One region of the Bacillus basilensis genome, then DNA from elsewhere that is predicted to be linked to it. Evidence: riboswitches for the same ligand, from Rfam matches in the RefSeq annotation. Region 1 holds a riboswitch; each other region holds the start of a gene.

Region 1 (3,779 bases):
ATGAATGGTCTTTTCTGCAGCATCTTGTAAAGCTTTTACGATATGCTGCGGCGTTGGTTGATCTGGATTACCTTGACCTAGATTAATAACATCGTGACCAGCTGCAACGACTTTATTAACTTTTGCAACAAGTGAAGCAAAAAATTGTGTTGGCAATGATGTTACTATCTCAGAAGGTTGAAATAATTTCATACTTTCCACCTCTTTTGAAAGTTGTTACAATTCTAGTGACAAATGATATAATCTTTCCAGTATTTTGTAAAGAAAAAAATGAGAATGGGGCTGAAAAAATGAAAGTCGCATGTATTCAAATGGATATTGTCTTTGGAGATGTAGAAAAAAATATTGAGAATGCTAAAAATAAAATAAGCGAAGCAATGAAGGAAAGACCAGATGTTATCGTCTTACCAGAACTATGGACAACAGGTTATGATTTAATGAGACTTTCTGAAATTGCAGATAGGGATGGATTGGAAACGAAAGAAAAGTTGATAGAATGGTCGAAACAATATGGTGTACATATTGTTGGTGGTTCTATAGCAAAGCAAACAGAACAAGGTGTTACAAATACAATGTATGTTGTAACTAATAAAGGAGAACTAGTCAATGAATATAGTAAAGTACATTTATTTCAGCTTATGGATGAACATAAATATTTAATCGCTGGAAATAGTACAGGTGAATTTAAGTTAGATGATGTAGAGTGTGCCGGCACAATTTGTTATGACATTCGTTTTCCAGAGTGGATGCGCGTTCATACTGCTAAAGGTGCAAAAGTTTTATTTGTTGTAGCAGAATGGCCATTAGTTCGTTTAGCACATTGGCGTTTGTTATTGCAAGCAAGAGCAGTTGAAAATCAGTGTTATGTTGTTGCATGTAATAGGGCAGGAAAAGATCCGAATAATGAGTTTGCTGGTCATTCTTTAATTGTCGATCCTTGGGGCGAAGTTGTTGTAGAAGCGAATGAAGAAGAATCAATTTTATTTGGAGAACTTACATTCGAGAAAATTAAAGAAGTACGCAAAGGAATTCCAGTTTTTGCAGATCGTCGTCCAGAATTATACAAATAAAATGTTGACAAGTGATTTTTATTCTTGGTATAGTCTTCAACATAAAGTTAAAAATTCAAAAAATTATACAACTCTTATCAAGAGCAGGTGGAGGGATTTGGCCCGATGAAGCCCAGCAACCGACCGTAATACCATTGTGAAATGGGGCGTTTACGCCAAAAGGCACGGTGCTAATTCCAGCAGAAAGTAAAACTTTCTGGCAGATAAGAGGGGAGAAGATAAACTTCAAACCTCTTTCTTAGTGGAAAGAGGTTTTTCTACGTCAGAAAAACCTCTGAATTTAAAAAAGGGGGAGAAGACGATGGGATATTATTCATTAACTGAAACAACAGCTATACAATATGCGAAAGAACACGGTTATTTTGAAAAGAAAGCAAATGTTGTTTGTCATGAAATTGGAGATGGAAATTTAAATTACGTGTTCAAATTAGATGATGGAGAGAAGTCTATTATAATAAAACAGGCACTGCCATATGCAAAAGTAGTTGGTGAGAGCTGGCCGTTATCTATAAAAAGAGCGACGATTGAAAGCAAGGCATTACAAATTTTTGCGAAGTATGTACCGGATTATGTTCCAGTAGTGCACAGTCATGATGAAGAGTTAGCAGTAACAGTAATAGAAGACTTATCAAGACTAACAATTACAAGAAAAGGATTAATAGATGGAGAAGAGTATCCACTTTTATCCCAACATATCGGTCGTTTTCTAGCGCATGTTTTATTTTATACTTCAGATTTCGGGTTAGAGTCAGAAGAGAAAAGGGTACTAGAAGGTACATTTGTAAACTCAGACCTTTGCAAAATTACAGAAGATTTAGTGTTTACAGATCCGTTTGGCCATTATGATACAAATGATTATGAGCCAGATTTGCAGCTAGCTGTAGATGAACTATGGAGTGATAAAACGATCAAACTAAAAGTGGCTCAGTATAAATATAAATTTTTAACGAGAAAAGAGGCACTCATTCATGGAGATTTACATACTGGAAGTATTTTTTCATCACCTTCTGAAACGAAAGTAATTGATCCAGAATTTGCAACGTACGGTCCATTTGGGTTTGACATCGGTCAATTTATTGCAAATCTATTATTGAATGCTTTATCTAGAGAAGAAGAACAGAGAAGGGTACTATTTTTCCATATAGAGAAGACGTGGAGTTATTTTGTAGAAACTTTTACGAGGTTATGGATTGGAGAAGGTGTAGAGGTATATACGAAAGAAAAGCAATGGCTACCAATTATTTTGCAAAATATTTTTACGGATGCTGTCGGATTTGCGGGATGTGAAATAATTCGTAGAACAATTGGCTTAGCTCATGTAGCAGATTTAGATGAAATAGCAAATAAAGAAGCGAGAATTCAAGCTAAGAAACAAGCGCTATCCTTAGGTAAAGAACTAATAAAGTATGAATCTAAGAGTGCTGATATTCAACTGTTCCGAACACTATTTCAACAGACGGTTTCTGGAGGGATAAAAGCATGAGTACAATTGTTACTATTCCGAGGTCTGTCAGTTGGAAAGGGGATGCTATTGCAGTATTAAATCAAACAAAGTTGCCGCATAGCACAGAATATAAAACATTAACGACGATTGAAGAGGTATGGAAAAGCATTGTCATGCTAGAAGTACGAGGAGCACCTGCAATTGGAATTGTAGCTGCATTTGGCTTGGCGCTTGCATCAAAAAAATATACTACTTTACATATTGAAGAATTTCAAAAGAAGTTTAATAGAGATTGTAATTATTTAGGAACGTCACGCCCGACAGCAGTCAATTTATTTTGGGCAATTGATCGTATGAGAGAATCTATTCGAGACATTACTACAATAAAAGAAGCACAAAAAATATTAGAAGAAGAAGCGCTTCTCATTCAGCAAGAAGATGAAGCGGTATGCCGGAGTATTGGAGAACATGCCTTAACATGTTTTAAAGACGGTGATAACATTTTAACAATTTGTAACGCTGGCAGTATCGCAACTGCTAAATATGGTACTGCATTAGCACCGTTTTATATTGGGAAAGAAAAAGGTATACGTTTACATGCGTATGCGTGTGAAACAAGACCAGTTTTACAAGGCGGACGTTTAACAACTTGGGAATTAAAACAGGCAGATATTGATGTAACACTTATTACAGATAATACGGCAGCTCATGCTATTCAAATGAAAGAAATAAATGCGATTATTGTGGGTGCGGACCGAATTGTTGCAAATGGAGATACAGCAAATAAAATCGGAACAATGAATTTAGCTATATTAGCAAAGTATTTTGATATCCCATTTTACGTTGCAGCTCCGTTATCTACATTTGATATTACGAAACAAACAGGATCTGAAATTGTTATTGAAGAAAGAGACGAGACAGAAGTTACGAAAATTTTTGGCAAACAAGTGGCACCAATTGGAACTGATGTTTATAATCCTGCATTTGACGTAACACCGAATGAATTAATTACAGGTATCGTTACTGAGAAAGGTATTATACGTGGAAATTATAAGCAAGAAATTGCATCATTGTTTGAAAAAACAAGCTAATACATAATAGCTTGTTTTTTTATGCCTAAATGTGTTCGTTTCTCTTATTTATATAATGAAAGGAGGCGAAAAAGATGGAAGAGTGGATTAAGATGATAGGTAATGTAGGGTTTCCAATTGTTGTAACATTATATTTACTCCATCGGATTGAAAGTAAATTAGATGGGGTAATTG
Region 2 (3,779 bases), on a different contig from region 1:
TGGGATATTATTCGAAAATAATTATCGCAGTTACTTAGAAGAAGGGAATCAACTCATACAAGGCGCGTTTGAATTTATAAATCAAATTCAGAGGGAGTATGATTTATATATAGTGACAAACGGTGTTTCTAAGACGCAAGATAAACGTTTGCGTAATGCAGGATTACATTCGCTATTTAAAGATATTTTTGTTTCTGAAGATACGGGTTATCAAAAGCCAATGAAAGAGTATTTTGATTATGTTTTTGAACGAATTCCTATTTTTTCTCCTGAAGAAGGGCTCATTATTGGGGATTCGTTAAGCGCTGATATTAAAGGTGGATATGTAGCGGGAATTGATACTTGTTGGTTTAATCCAGAAAAGAAATCAAATAATAGCGAGATTGTGCCGACATATGAAGTGCAAAATTTTGAAGAGTTATATGCAATATTGAAGCAGCATGTGTAATGAAAATGGGCAGTGGAACTTTTGTCCCTACTGCCTATTTGTATTAGCTTGTAGTTTCGTTGTTTTTAGGAAGTGGAAATGCATTACCAATCGCTGCCGCTCCAAGCATAGGTAATAGTAAGTTGAGCGGGAAAAACATGAGTAATAGTAGTGTTATAGCAATTGGTTTTCTTAATGCATAGCTTGAAATTGCTGTTGTGACAATGGCTACCGAAGCAATTGGATCTATAGGGATAATGGAAGCTATAGCATATCCGATACTAGATCCAGCGAAGATAATTGGGAAAATGTGTCCGCCACGCCAACCTGTATTTAAACAAACGGCAGTAATACATAATTTTAAAACCCCTGAAAGAAGTAGTACCCAGAAGGATAAATGGCTCCATTCAACGACTAAATCTTTTAATTGATGTTCTCCGGAGAATAATGTGTATGGGAGAAAAGTTCCTGCAACCCCTAATAAAATACCACCGATAATTCCAAGGGTAAGTTTGTATTCCCTAAAAGGATGAATGAATTTCTCTAATGTGAATTCTAATTTAAAATAAAAGAATCCAACTATAGCACCAATACTAGCAAGTGGTAGAAAGGCAATCCATTCATTAAGAGAAAGGGAACCTTCCCCAAAATCAACGATAAAGGATCCACGATTATCAAATTTACTAAGTAATAAATAAATGGAAAAACCAGCGAAAGTAGTAGCTAAATATACAATTGCTTTTTTTCCTTTAGAAAATTCATTAATTTGTTCACCCTCATTTTCATTTGGAGCTAAATAACCGAATAATGGCGCGTTAAAAATTACACTTAAAGTAGCACCAATTCCAACCTCTGTTATTTCATTCATTCCTTTTAAGGCGAATGTAAAGCGATCCCCTACCCATGTACAAAGTCCACCGATAATGCCAACAAGTGCTGCTTCGGGACCTAAGCTAGCCCCAAATATTAAAACGATAATCGCAGTTAAAGTAGCTTTATGTACAAAACGGTATTCAATTCTACCTGTTTTTTTATATTCACCCATTACTTCCGGCATAAGACGTGGATATGTGCCGAAGTATTTTTGGGTTAAGCCAACGAGAATACCGCCGATAGTTGTTATACAAATGGTGTAATACGGGGGAGAAGATAAGATAGTAGGTAAGTATCCCCAAATAAAGTGAATGCCGATATTTATTGTAACTAAAAATAACCAGACTGTTGCTCCTACTATAGAGCCTAAAATAATGCCGTATAGGACGAGTATAAAGTGCATGTCCTTTGTGCGTGTCATGTTCTACCTCCGTTATGTAAGTTTTAATGTGGAAAGAATTAAATATACTACTGTGAAATGAAATGAATATGTATAGTATCTTTTTGAGAGGTTGGCTTATTCAATATATTGAGGTCTCGTCAGAATTTGGAATGTATACAGTTAAACTACTTATTTAATTCTATGTATTAATAGGGGATTTTAAAAGGTCTTTTTCGAATTAATATGGAATATATTTCTTTTGTTATGTGTATCAAATTCTTTGTTGTTAATTTAGAACATTCAGAAAAACTAATTGACATTAGGAAATTATTGCTATAAAATCAACGGTAATTGCATAGTCTTATCAAGAAAAGGTGGAGGGACAGGCCCGATGAAACCTTGGCAACAGCCGTATAACGGAATTGTGCCAAATCCTGCAGGTAATAATCCTGAAAGATAAGAAAGAGCCTTTAGAGCGTGTTTTCAAACTGCTCCTTTCTTGTTTTCAGGAAAGGGGCAGTTTTTTATTTTGTATAAGAAGAAAGGAGAATGAGAGATGGGAGAATCATGGGGAAAAGGAACAATTTGTGTGCAAGGTGGCTATACGCCAAAGAATGGTGAACCGCGTGTTTTACCGCTTTATCAAAGTACAACGTATAAATATGATACTTCGGATGATTTAGCAGCACTATTTAATTTAGAGGCAGAAGGATATATCTATACGCGTATTGGCAACCCTACTTTAGCAGCATTTGAGCAGAAGTTATCAGATTTAGAAGGCGGTGTAGGAGCTGTTGCAACGGCCTCTGGGCAGGCTGCTATTATGCTCGCTGTTTTAAATATTTGTAGTAGCGGAGACCACTTGCTTTGTTCTTCCACAGTTTATGGCGGGACGTTTAATTTATTTGGGGTGAGTTTGCGTAAACTTGGTATTGATGTTACGTTCTTTAATCCAAATTTAACAGCTGATGAAATTGTGGCCCTTGCTAATGATCAGACGAAACTCGTTTATGCGGAATCGCTAGGAAATCCAGCGATGAACGTTTTAAATTTCAAAGAATTTTCAGATGCAGCCAAAGAATTGGAAGTACCTTTTATTGTGGATAATACATTAGCCACTCCTTATTTATGCCAAGCATTTGAACATGGAGCAAATATTATCGTTCATTCTACGACGAAATATATTGATGGTCATGCAAGTTCTTTAGGTGGCATTGTCATTGACGGAGGGAACTTCGATTGGACAAATGGGAAATATCCTGAACTTGTTGAACCGGATCCAAGTTATCACGGCGTAAGTTACGTTCAAAATTTTGGTGCAGCAGCTTATATTGTGAAGGCACGTGTTCAATTATTAAGAGACTACGGAAACTGTATGAGCCCATTCAATGCGTATATTAGCAATATCGGCTTAGAAACATTGCATTTACGAATGGAGCGTCATAGTGAAAATGCTCTCGCAGTTGCTAAGTGGCTTGTTGATCATGAACGTATTGAATGGGTGAATTATCCGGGATTAGATAGTAATGAAAATTACTCGTTAGCACAAAAGTATTTGAACAAAGGTGCTAGTGGTGTTTTAACATTCGGTATTAAGGGAGGATTAGAAGCAGCGAAAGAATTTATCGCAAATGTAAAACTAGCAACTCTCGTAACGCATGTAGCTGATGCACGAACTTGCGTCATACATCCTGCTAGTACAACGCATAGACAATTAAGTGCTGAAGATCAGCGTTTAGCTGGTGTTACATCAGATTTAATTCGTTTATCGGTTGGTATAGAAGATGTTTCTGATATTATTGCAGATTTAGAAGCAGCGCTAGTCGGAGGCAAAGAACATGCCGATCATAATTGATAAAGATTTACCAGCTCGCAAAGTATTGCAGGAGGAGAATATTTTTGTAATGACGAAGGAGCGAGCAGAAACACAAGATATCCGGGCATTGAAAATTGCTATATTAAATTTAATGCCTACAAAGCAAGAAACAGAAGCGCAATTACTTCGTTTAATTGGTAATACACCGCTGCAATTAGATGTTCATTTACTTCATATGGAATCGCATTTGTCTCGTAATGTAGCACAGGAACATTTAACGA
Region 3 (3,779 bases), on a different contig from region 1:
CAGAAGAAGAGATTGCTGGCGAGGATTTAGTTGGTGTATTACTCGTTTATGAAAATAGCGAGACATATATGTATAACGTAATGAATAGTAGCCAAGTTTTTCGTAAATATAAAACGAATGCAACTTACTTCCAAGTAGGGTGCGGAATTTATGCTGGCTTGTGTAGTTTACTTTTTGATAACTTTAAACAAGGTGCCTATTATGTAGAGGAATTATTATTAAATACAGAAAGTAAGTATGGAGAATATTTAAATTTATATATGAAGGACTTTGTAGTGGGGAGTAATGATTTTACGAATGGGTTGCTACATGATCGGGTAAGATGGATATAAGTTATAGCGAAAAGGAAGGGGATGGGGATCCCCTTCCTTTTCGTATTGCCCTGAAAGCAATTTCATACTGATAATTTAAGGAGATAATATATAGAGTGTTTGTATAGAACATGAGGAGTATTTATATAAATAAATTTAAAAGCTTTATCTATGAGGAAAAAGAAGCCTTAAAAGTATTTGAAAGAATTAACGGGTTTGTTAGTGAATTGATGTTATTAGGAAAATCGAAATCAACGAATTATGAATGGCGTAATATACGGGAAATCCTTTTATATGTTGTACAGCTAATGGAAAGTTATGCAGCACGATATAGAGTGAAATTTCATATGCGAGTAGATGGAAATCTACCTGTTATAAATGGTGATGATAAACAATTAAAACAAGTGTTATTAAAAATGGAATAGAATCAATGCCAGCAGGTGGAGATATTCATATTCGTGCATATCAAAAAACTGAAAGGCATTTGTGTATTTCTGTTGAAGATCAAGGTTTTGGTATAGAGAAGGTTGGAAAAGCTATTTACACAACAAAGGAGAATGGTACGGGACGAATTGGGTTGATGATCACATATAAAATTATTAAGGAACATCAAGGAAGTACTGCGATTCAAAGTAGCGTGGGGATAGGAACGAAAGTGGAGATTTTTTTACCGATAGTATAATGTGCTAGAAGAAAATATTTTTCAGAAAAGTGTTCTTGTTGTGTAAATATAAACATTTTATAAAATGTTTCAAGAAGGGTTTTTTTTATAAAATACTTCGTTTATAATGGAGGAAAATATCGACATGAGATTTGTTATTCATGTAACGGTTACGGTAGTAAGGGGTGCACGCGCATCCTTTTTTCTATGCAGATATGATGAAAGGGGTGGTATGATGGAATTAACATTAAATTCGACTGTATGCTTGCACACGATTCAATTTCGAAAAGAGCAAAAGAATTATATTGTAAAAGATACAATTACAGGAGAAAAATATGAAATGCCGCCACTTTGGATTGATGCATTGGCAATGATGCGTGACGGTTTTTTATTGGGGGAAATTGAGGAGAAATTGAAAGAAGAGTATCCAGCCGAAGAAATAAATATGTTAGCATTTACGAGGCAACTGTTAGAGCTAGAGCTTGTCGATATGGTAGATGGGGAAGAAATAGCTTGTACAAAGAAGAAAGAGAAAGATTATTTAGCTTGGGTACGTCCTCGTGTCGAGCAATTCTTTCTTAATTTAAATAAAAAATATAGAAGCAAAGGTCAATGATGACCTTTGCTTTTTTGTATAATTTGTTTAAAAAATAACAGCGAATGCTCTTGCAAAAGCACCGTCACTATCTTTAATTTTTAAAGGTGCAGCAGAGAAAAAGAAACGTTCCGTGTTAATGGCATCTAAGTTTGTTAAGTTTTCAATTAAATAAATATTATTCCCAAGTAGTATATGATGAATCGGTGATGTTTCTGTCGTTACCTCATCAGGAGAAATGAAATCTAAACCGACAGATTTTATTTTTAATTGAACTAGTTCTTCAGCTAATTCTTCAGAAAGATAAAAAGCTTCTTTCTCATACGCATCTGTATTCCATTTAGTAGATAGATTGGAATGGAAAATAACAATATCGCCTTCTTGTATATCAACATCATCCAGTACTTCCTTACGTAACTTTCTCTCTTGAATATGGGTTACATCGATAAGAACGGCTTCGCCTACAAATTGATCAAGGGGTAATTGATCGATGGTCGTTGCGCCTGAAATGAAATGCGCAGGAGCATCACAATGCGTACCAACATGAACGACAGAATGAAAATCTGTAACTTGATAGCCTGTCTCTTCAACGCTTGTAATGGCTTCTAGATTGATTTTTGGTGTTCCAGGGAATTGAGACATATTGTTTTCAAATGTTTGTGATAGGTCAATTACTCTCACTTTAAATACCTCCAATATACGTTTTAAAATATAAAAAACCCATCCTTCATAATCAAGAAAGATGAGCTTTACATACTAGTTGAGTCTTATCTTCCAAAATGCAATGCATTTTGCAGGAATTAGCACCTATTCAGTTTGTATAAACTGAGGTTGCTGGGCTTCAAAGGGCCGGTCCCTCTGCCTCTCTTGATAAAGGTATATTCAATTTAAAATTCGGAATTTTCATGATAATAAAATTGTAATTCATTTCCTTTTTTTCTGCAATGCAAAATAGGTATTCACCCAAATAAAGTTGCTCGCATATTATAGCTTATGTAAATAGAATGCTGCGAAGGAGTGAGTGCAGTGACAGGAAATGTATTGAATTATTATGCTGGTGGAAATACAGCTAGAGGATTTCATAATTTATACGAAGAGAATTTAAAAGGGCTAAACAGGTTATTTATTTTAAAGGGTGGCCCTGGAACGGGGAAATCTTCTTTAATTAAGGCAATAGGTCGTGAATGGGTTGAAAAAGGATATGGTATTGAATTTTTACACTGTTCTTCTGATAACAAATCGGTTGACGGTGTAATTATCCCGAAGTTAAAAGTAGGAATTGTTGATGGAACATCACCGCATGTGATTGAGCCGAAAATGCCAGGAGTCGTCGAGGAATATATCAATTTAGGGGTTGCTTGGGACTCAGATAAATTAAGAAAGCAAAAGGTGGAAATTGAACGATTTGTTTCAGAAGCAAGCAAAGCTTTTCAAACAGCGTACGCTTGTTTTAACGAGGCATTAGTTATACATGATGAGTGGGAGAAAATATATATTAATAATATTGATTTTAATAAAGCAAATGAACTAACAGATCAGCTGATTCAGAAATTGTTTACAGATAAAGGCGGGAAACAATCTCTTGTGAAACATCGCTTTTTAGGAGCAGCTACACCGAAAGGAGCAGTTGATTTTGTTCCTAATTTAACAGAAGGATTACCACATCGTTATTTTATAAAAGGGCGCCCAGGCTCTGGGAAATCAACAATGCTCAAAAAATTAGCTAAAGCGGCAGAAGAAAAAGGATTTGAAGTTGAAGTATATCATTGTGGATTTGATCCAAATAGTCTTGATATGGTTATCGTAAGAGAATTAGGGTTTGCAATTTTTGATAGCACCGCACCACATGAATATTTTCCAAGTCGCGAAGGTGATGAGATTATAGATATGTATGCCCTGATTGTGACACCAGGGACAGATGAGAAGTATGCGGCAGAAATTCGAGACGTGTCGATTCAATATAAAGCAAAAATGAATGAGGCAATGTCTTTCTTAGCGAAAGCAAAATCGGTTCGTGATAAATTAGAACGAATTTATATTGCTGCTATGGATTTTTCAAAAGTAGACGCATATAAAGAGGAGATTCAAAAAGAGTTTGAACGAATTGCGGTTAGTGTAACAGAAAAGAACAAATAAAAAAATGAGGAATTTTGACAGGCTGTCGGGAATTTTCTGACAGCTATTTTAGTATGTAGTAAACTTAGTAGTATAT
Region 4 (3,779 bases), on a different contig from region 1:
TGTCGGTTTTTCTCTAAAAGGCGCAATCCCATACGCTACATTAGTAAGCATTATATTCGCAACGCTATTTTTACTGAGCAGTGCATTTTGCGCAGGAAAAGCACGTCAAATGAAAGGTTAATTTCACATGTTTCAAAAAAAGCCAACTGTTTGTAAATCATGCCAAAAAGAAATAAAAACATATGAAAAAGCTTGGATTCATATGCCATTTCTGGCAAATGGCATGACGAATATAAAAAAGTATATTGAACTAGAAGGCGAAGTGTATTGCAGTTCATGCATTCAAATTATAAGTAAAACGAAATAAAAAAGCTTTGCGCTCACTGCGCAAAGCTTTTTTTCATATATTATAGACCAGCTTGCTCTTTTAAAGCTGCAGCTTTGTCTGTACGTTCCCATGATAGATCTACATCAGTACGTCCGAAGTGGCCGTAAGCTGCTGTTTGTTTGTAAATTGGGCGACGTAAGTCTAGCATTTTAATAATACCAGCTGGGCGAAGATCGAAGTTGTTACGAACTAGTTCTACTAGTACGTCTTCAGATACTTTACCAGTGCCGAATGTATCAACTGAAATTGATACTGGTTGTGCTACACCGATTGCGTATGCAAGTTGTACTTCTGCTTTATCAGCAAGACCAGCTGCTACGATGTTTTTCGCAACATAACGAGCCGCATATGCTGCAGAGCGGTCAACTTTTGTTGCATCTTTACCAGAGAATGCACCACCACCGTGGCGAGCGTATCCACCGTAAGTATCAACGATGATTTTACGTCCTGTTAAACCAGCATCACCTTGTGGTCCACCAATTACGAAGCGACCAGTTGGGTTAATGAAGAATTTCGTTTCTCCATCCATTAATTCTGCTGGAACTACAGTCTTAATTACATGCTCTTTTAAATCGCGATCGATTTCTTCCCATGTAACATCTGGATGATGCTGTGTAGAAATTACAATTGTATCTACACGTACAGGTTTACCATTTTCATCATACTCAACTGTAACTTGCGTTTTTCCATCCGGACGTAAGTATGATAATGTATCATCTTTACGTACTTCAGTTAAACGGCGAGCTAATTTGTGAGCAAGCGAGATTGGAAGTGGCATTAATTCTTGTGTCTCATTACATGCGAAACCAAACATTAAACCTTGGTCTCCTGCACCAATTGCCTCAATCTCAGCGTCAGTCATTTGACCTTCGCGTGCTTCTAGCGCTTGGTCAACACCCATAGCGATGTCAGCAGATTGCTCATCGATAGATGTTAAAACTGCACAAGTTTCTGCATCGAATCCGTATTTTGCGCGTGTGTAACCAATGCCTTGAATTGTTTCACGAACGATTTTTGGAATATCTACGTAAGTAGAAGTCGTAATTTCCCCCGCTACCAATACTAAACCAGTTGTTACAGTTGTTTCACAAGCTACACGTGCATTTGCGTCTTTTGATAAGATCGCATCTAAAATTGAATCAGAAATTTGGTCACAAATTTTATCTGGATGTCCTTCAGTTACAGACTCAGATGTGAACAGATGACGTTTTTTTGTCATGTGGTAAACCTCCCTACAGTAATTGTATATATTGTACGGAACTCATCCTTAATTTGCCACAAACTGCGACATACATTTATTCTCCCACAAGCATACAGAAAAACCTTTCCTACTTTACATAGAGGAAAGGTTTAATTTGCTACTTGCATACTGCTTTTTGCCCTTCGCTCTTATCGTTCGAGACCTGTAGCCTCGCACAGGTTTTAGCACCTATTCACCTGTATTTACCACTACAAGTGAGGTTGCTGGGCTTCATCGGGCCTGTCCCTCCGCCAGCTCGGGATAAGAGAGTATCCGTCCCAACCTATACTAAAGAAATGATATTCATTTGTCAATTAATATTCACATTTTCCTGAAAGTTTTTCTCAATGCGCCTAAAATGAAATATTAATAAGGAAATAATGTATTCACACAAACAAAAAGAAATAAATAGTATACATTATTTATATAATTGTGTTATACTCTTGTTGGGGATTACGAGAAATATTTCATTAAATGAAAAGGATGGTATATAAATATGAGTACTGTGAATGTCCAAATTGGTTTACACGAATTATTGAACGGAAGCAATGCACAGATTCAACTAAGTGTTCCGCAATTAGTGGAAAAAGTATTAATGCGAAATGAAGGGAAATTAACTTCGACTGGTGCCGTTTCTGCTTCAACAGGAAAATATACAGGACGTTCTCCTAAAGATAAATTTATTGTGAAAGAAGCATCGGTTGCTGACAAAATTGCTTGGGGAGCTGTGAATCAACCGATTTCTGAAGAACATTTTAATAAATTATATACTAAAGTTTTAGAATACTTAAAAGAAAAAGAAGAGTTATTCGTCTTCAATGGATTTGCAGGCGCTGACCGCAATTACCGCCTACCAATTCAAGTTATTAACGAATATGCATGGCACAATTTATTTGTACATCAATTATTCATTCGTCCAACTGAAGAAGAATTAACAACTCATGAATCAGAGTTCACAATTGTTTCTGCGCCGAATTTCAAAGCTGATCCAGCTGTTGACGGTACAAACTCTGAAGCATTCATTATGGTTTCATTCGAAAAACGTATCGTACTAATTGGTGGTACAGAATACGCTGGAGAAATGAAAAAATCAATCTTCTCTATTATGAACTTCTTACTACCTGAACAAGATATTCTTTCTATGCATTGCTCTGCAAACGTAGGTGAAGAAGGTGACGTAGCACTATTCTTCGGTTTATCTGGAACAGGTAAAACAACATTATCTGCTGATCCAAACCGCAAATTAATCGGTGATGATGAGCATGGTTGGTCTGATAACGGTGTATTCAATATTGAAGGCGGTTGCTACGCAAAATGTGTAAACCTTTCTCACGAGAAAGAACCACAAATTTTCGATGCAATCAAATTTGGATCTGTTTTAGAAAACGTTATCATTAATAACCAAACGCGTATCGCAGACTATAACGATACTACTTTAACAGAAAATACTCGTGCTGCATACCCTATGCATGCGATCGATAATATCGTACTGCCAAGTGTTGCTGGACACCCAAATACAATCATTTTCTTAACTGCTGATGCATCTGGCGTATTGCCTCCAATCAGTAAGTTATCAAAAGAACAAGCTATGTATCATTTCTTAAGTGGTTACACTAGTAAACTAGCAGGAACAGAGCGCGGTGTTACATCTCCGCAAGCAACATTCTCAACTTGCTTCGGTTCACCATTCTTACCACTTGATGCATCTCGCTATGCTGAAATGCTTGGTGAAAAAATCGAGAAACACGATGCGAAAGTATTCTTAGTAAACACTGGCTGGACTGGTGGCGAATACGGCGTTGGAAAACGTATGAACTTAGGTTACACTCGTGCAATGATTCAAGCGGCATTAAGCGGCGAACTTGCGAAAACTGAAACAGCTAAACATAACATCTTCGGTCTTGAAGTTCCACTTCACGTACCAGGTGTACCTGACGAAGTGTTAATGCCTGAACAAACTTGGGCTGATAAAGCTGCTTACAAAGCAAAAGCAATCGAGCTTGCAAATGAATTCAAAGAGAACTTCAAAAAGTTCGACAGCGTATCTGAAGATATTATTAACTTAGGCGGCCCAATCGCTTAAGAATAAACTTTCTGTTGGAATAACCCTTTTACTCATATGAATAAGTGTCGTGTAACCGTAAAGTTCCGCGTACTCACCGACAAAACCCAATGCGGCTTAACGGTTACACACACTTACATAAAAAAGAA

The links. A riboswitch is a leader RNA that binds a small molecule or an ion and turns the genes downstream of it on or off. The one in region 1 is predicted to bind S-adenosylmethionine.
Region 2: linked by a shared signal. The riboswitch ahead of ACQVV1_RS21275 (bifunctional O-acetylhomoserine aminocarboxypropyltransferase/cysteine synthase) and the one ahead of mtnK (S-methyl-5-thioribose kinase) in region 1 are both predicted to bind S-adenosylmethionine.
Region 3: linked by a shared signal. The riboswitch ahead of ACQVV1_RS25745 (cyclase family protein) and the one ahead of mtnK (S-methyl-5-thioribose kinase) in region 1 are both predicted to bind S-adenosylmethionine.
Region 4: linked by a shared signal. The riboswitch ahead of metK (methionine adenosyltransferase) and the one ahead of mtnK (S-methyl-5-thioribose kinase) in region 1 are both predicted to bind S-adenosylmethionine.

Annotation. Positions count from the first base shown of each region.
Region 1 covers NZ_JBNTQO010000002.1:279,856-283,634, forward strand. Annotated here, with positions in the region: gene ACQVV1_RS04925 (pyridoxal phosphate-dependent aminotransferase) at 1-192, opposite strand, end outside; gene ACQVV1_RS04930 (carbon-nitrogen family hydrolase) at 207-1,070, shown strand; SAM riboswitch class I at 1,142-1,280, shown strand; gene mtnK (S-methyl-5-thioribose kinase) at 1,372-2,553, shown strand; gene mtnA (S-methyl-5-thioribose-1-phosphate isomerase) at 2,550-3,605, shown strand; gene ACQVV1_RS04945 (YvrJ family protein) at 3,680-3,779, shown strand, end outside.
Region 2 covers NZ_JBNTQO010000013.1:92,794-96,572, forward strand. Annotated here, with positions in the region: gene ACQVV1_RS21265 (YjjG family noncanonical pyrimidine nucleotidase) at 1-448, shown strand, start outside; gene ACQVV1_RS21270 (chloride channel protein) at 492-1,721, opposite strand; SAM riboswitch class I at 2,041-2,145, shown strand; gene ACQVV1_RS21275 (bifunctional O-acetylhomoserine aminocarboxypropyltransferase/cysteine synthase) at 2,239-3,537, shown strand; gene metA (homoserine O-acetyltransferase MetA) at 3,521-3,779, shown strand, end outside.
Region 3 covers NZ_JBNTQO010000021.1:906-4,684, reverse strand. Annotated here, with positions in the region: gene ACQVV1_RS25760 (S-adenosylmethionine decarboxylase related protein) at 1-332, shown strand, start outside; partial or broken gene ACQVV1_RS25755 (ATP-binding protein) at 500-993, shown strand; gene ACQVV1_RS25750 (hypothetical protein) at 1,208-1,588, shown strand; gene ACQVV1_RS25745 (cyclase family protein) at 1,616-2,248, opposite strand; SAM riboswitch class I at 2,332-2,444, opposite strand; gene ACQVV1_RS25740 (PRK06851 family protein) at 2,594-3,703, shown strand.
Region 4 covers NZ_JBNTQO010000014.1:29,811-33,589, forward strand. Annotated here, with positions in the region: gene ACQVV1_RS21670 (hypothetical protein) at 1-121, shown strand, start outside; gene ACQVV1_RS21675 (hypothetical protein) at 128-307, shown strand; gene metK (methionine adenosyltransferase) at 348-1,547, opposite strand; SAM riboswitch class I at 1,715-1,836, opposite strand; gene pckA (phosphoenolpyruvate carboxykinase (ATP)) at 2,065-3,651, shown strand.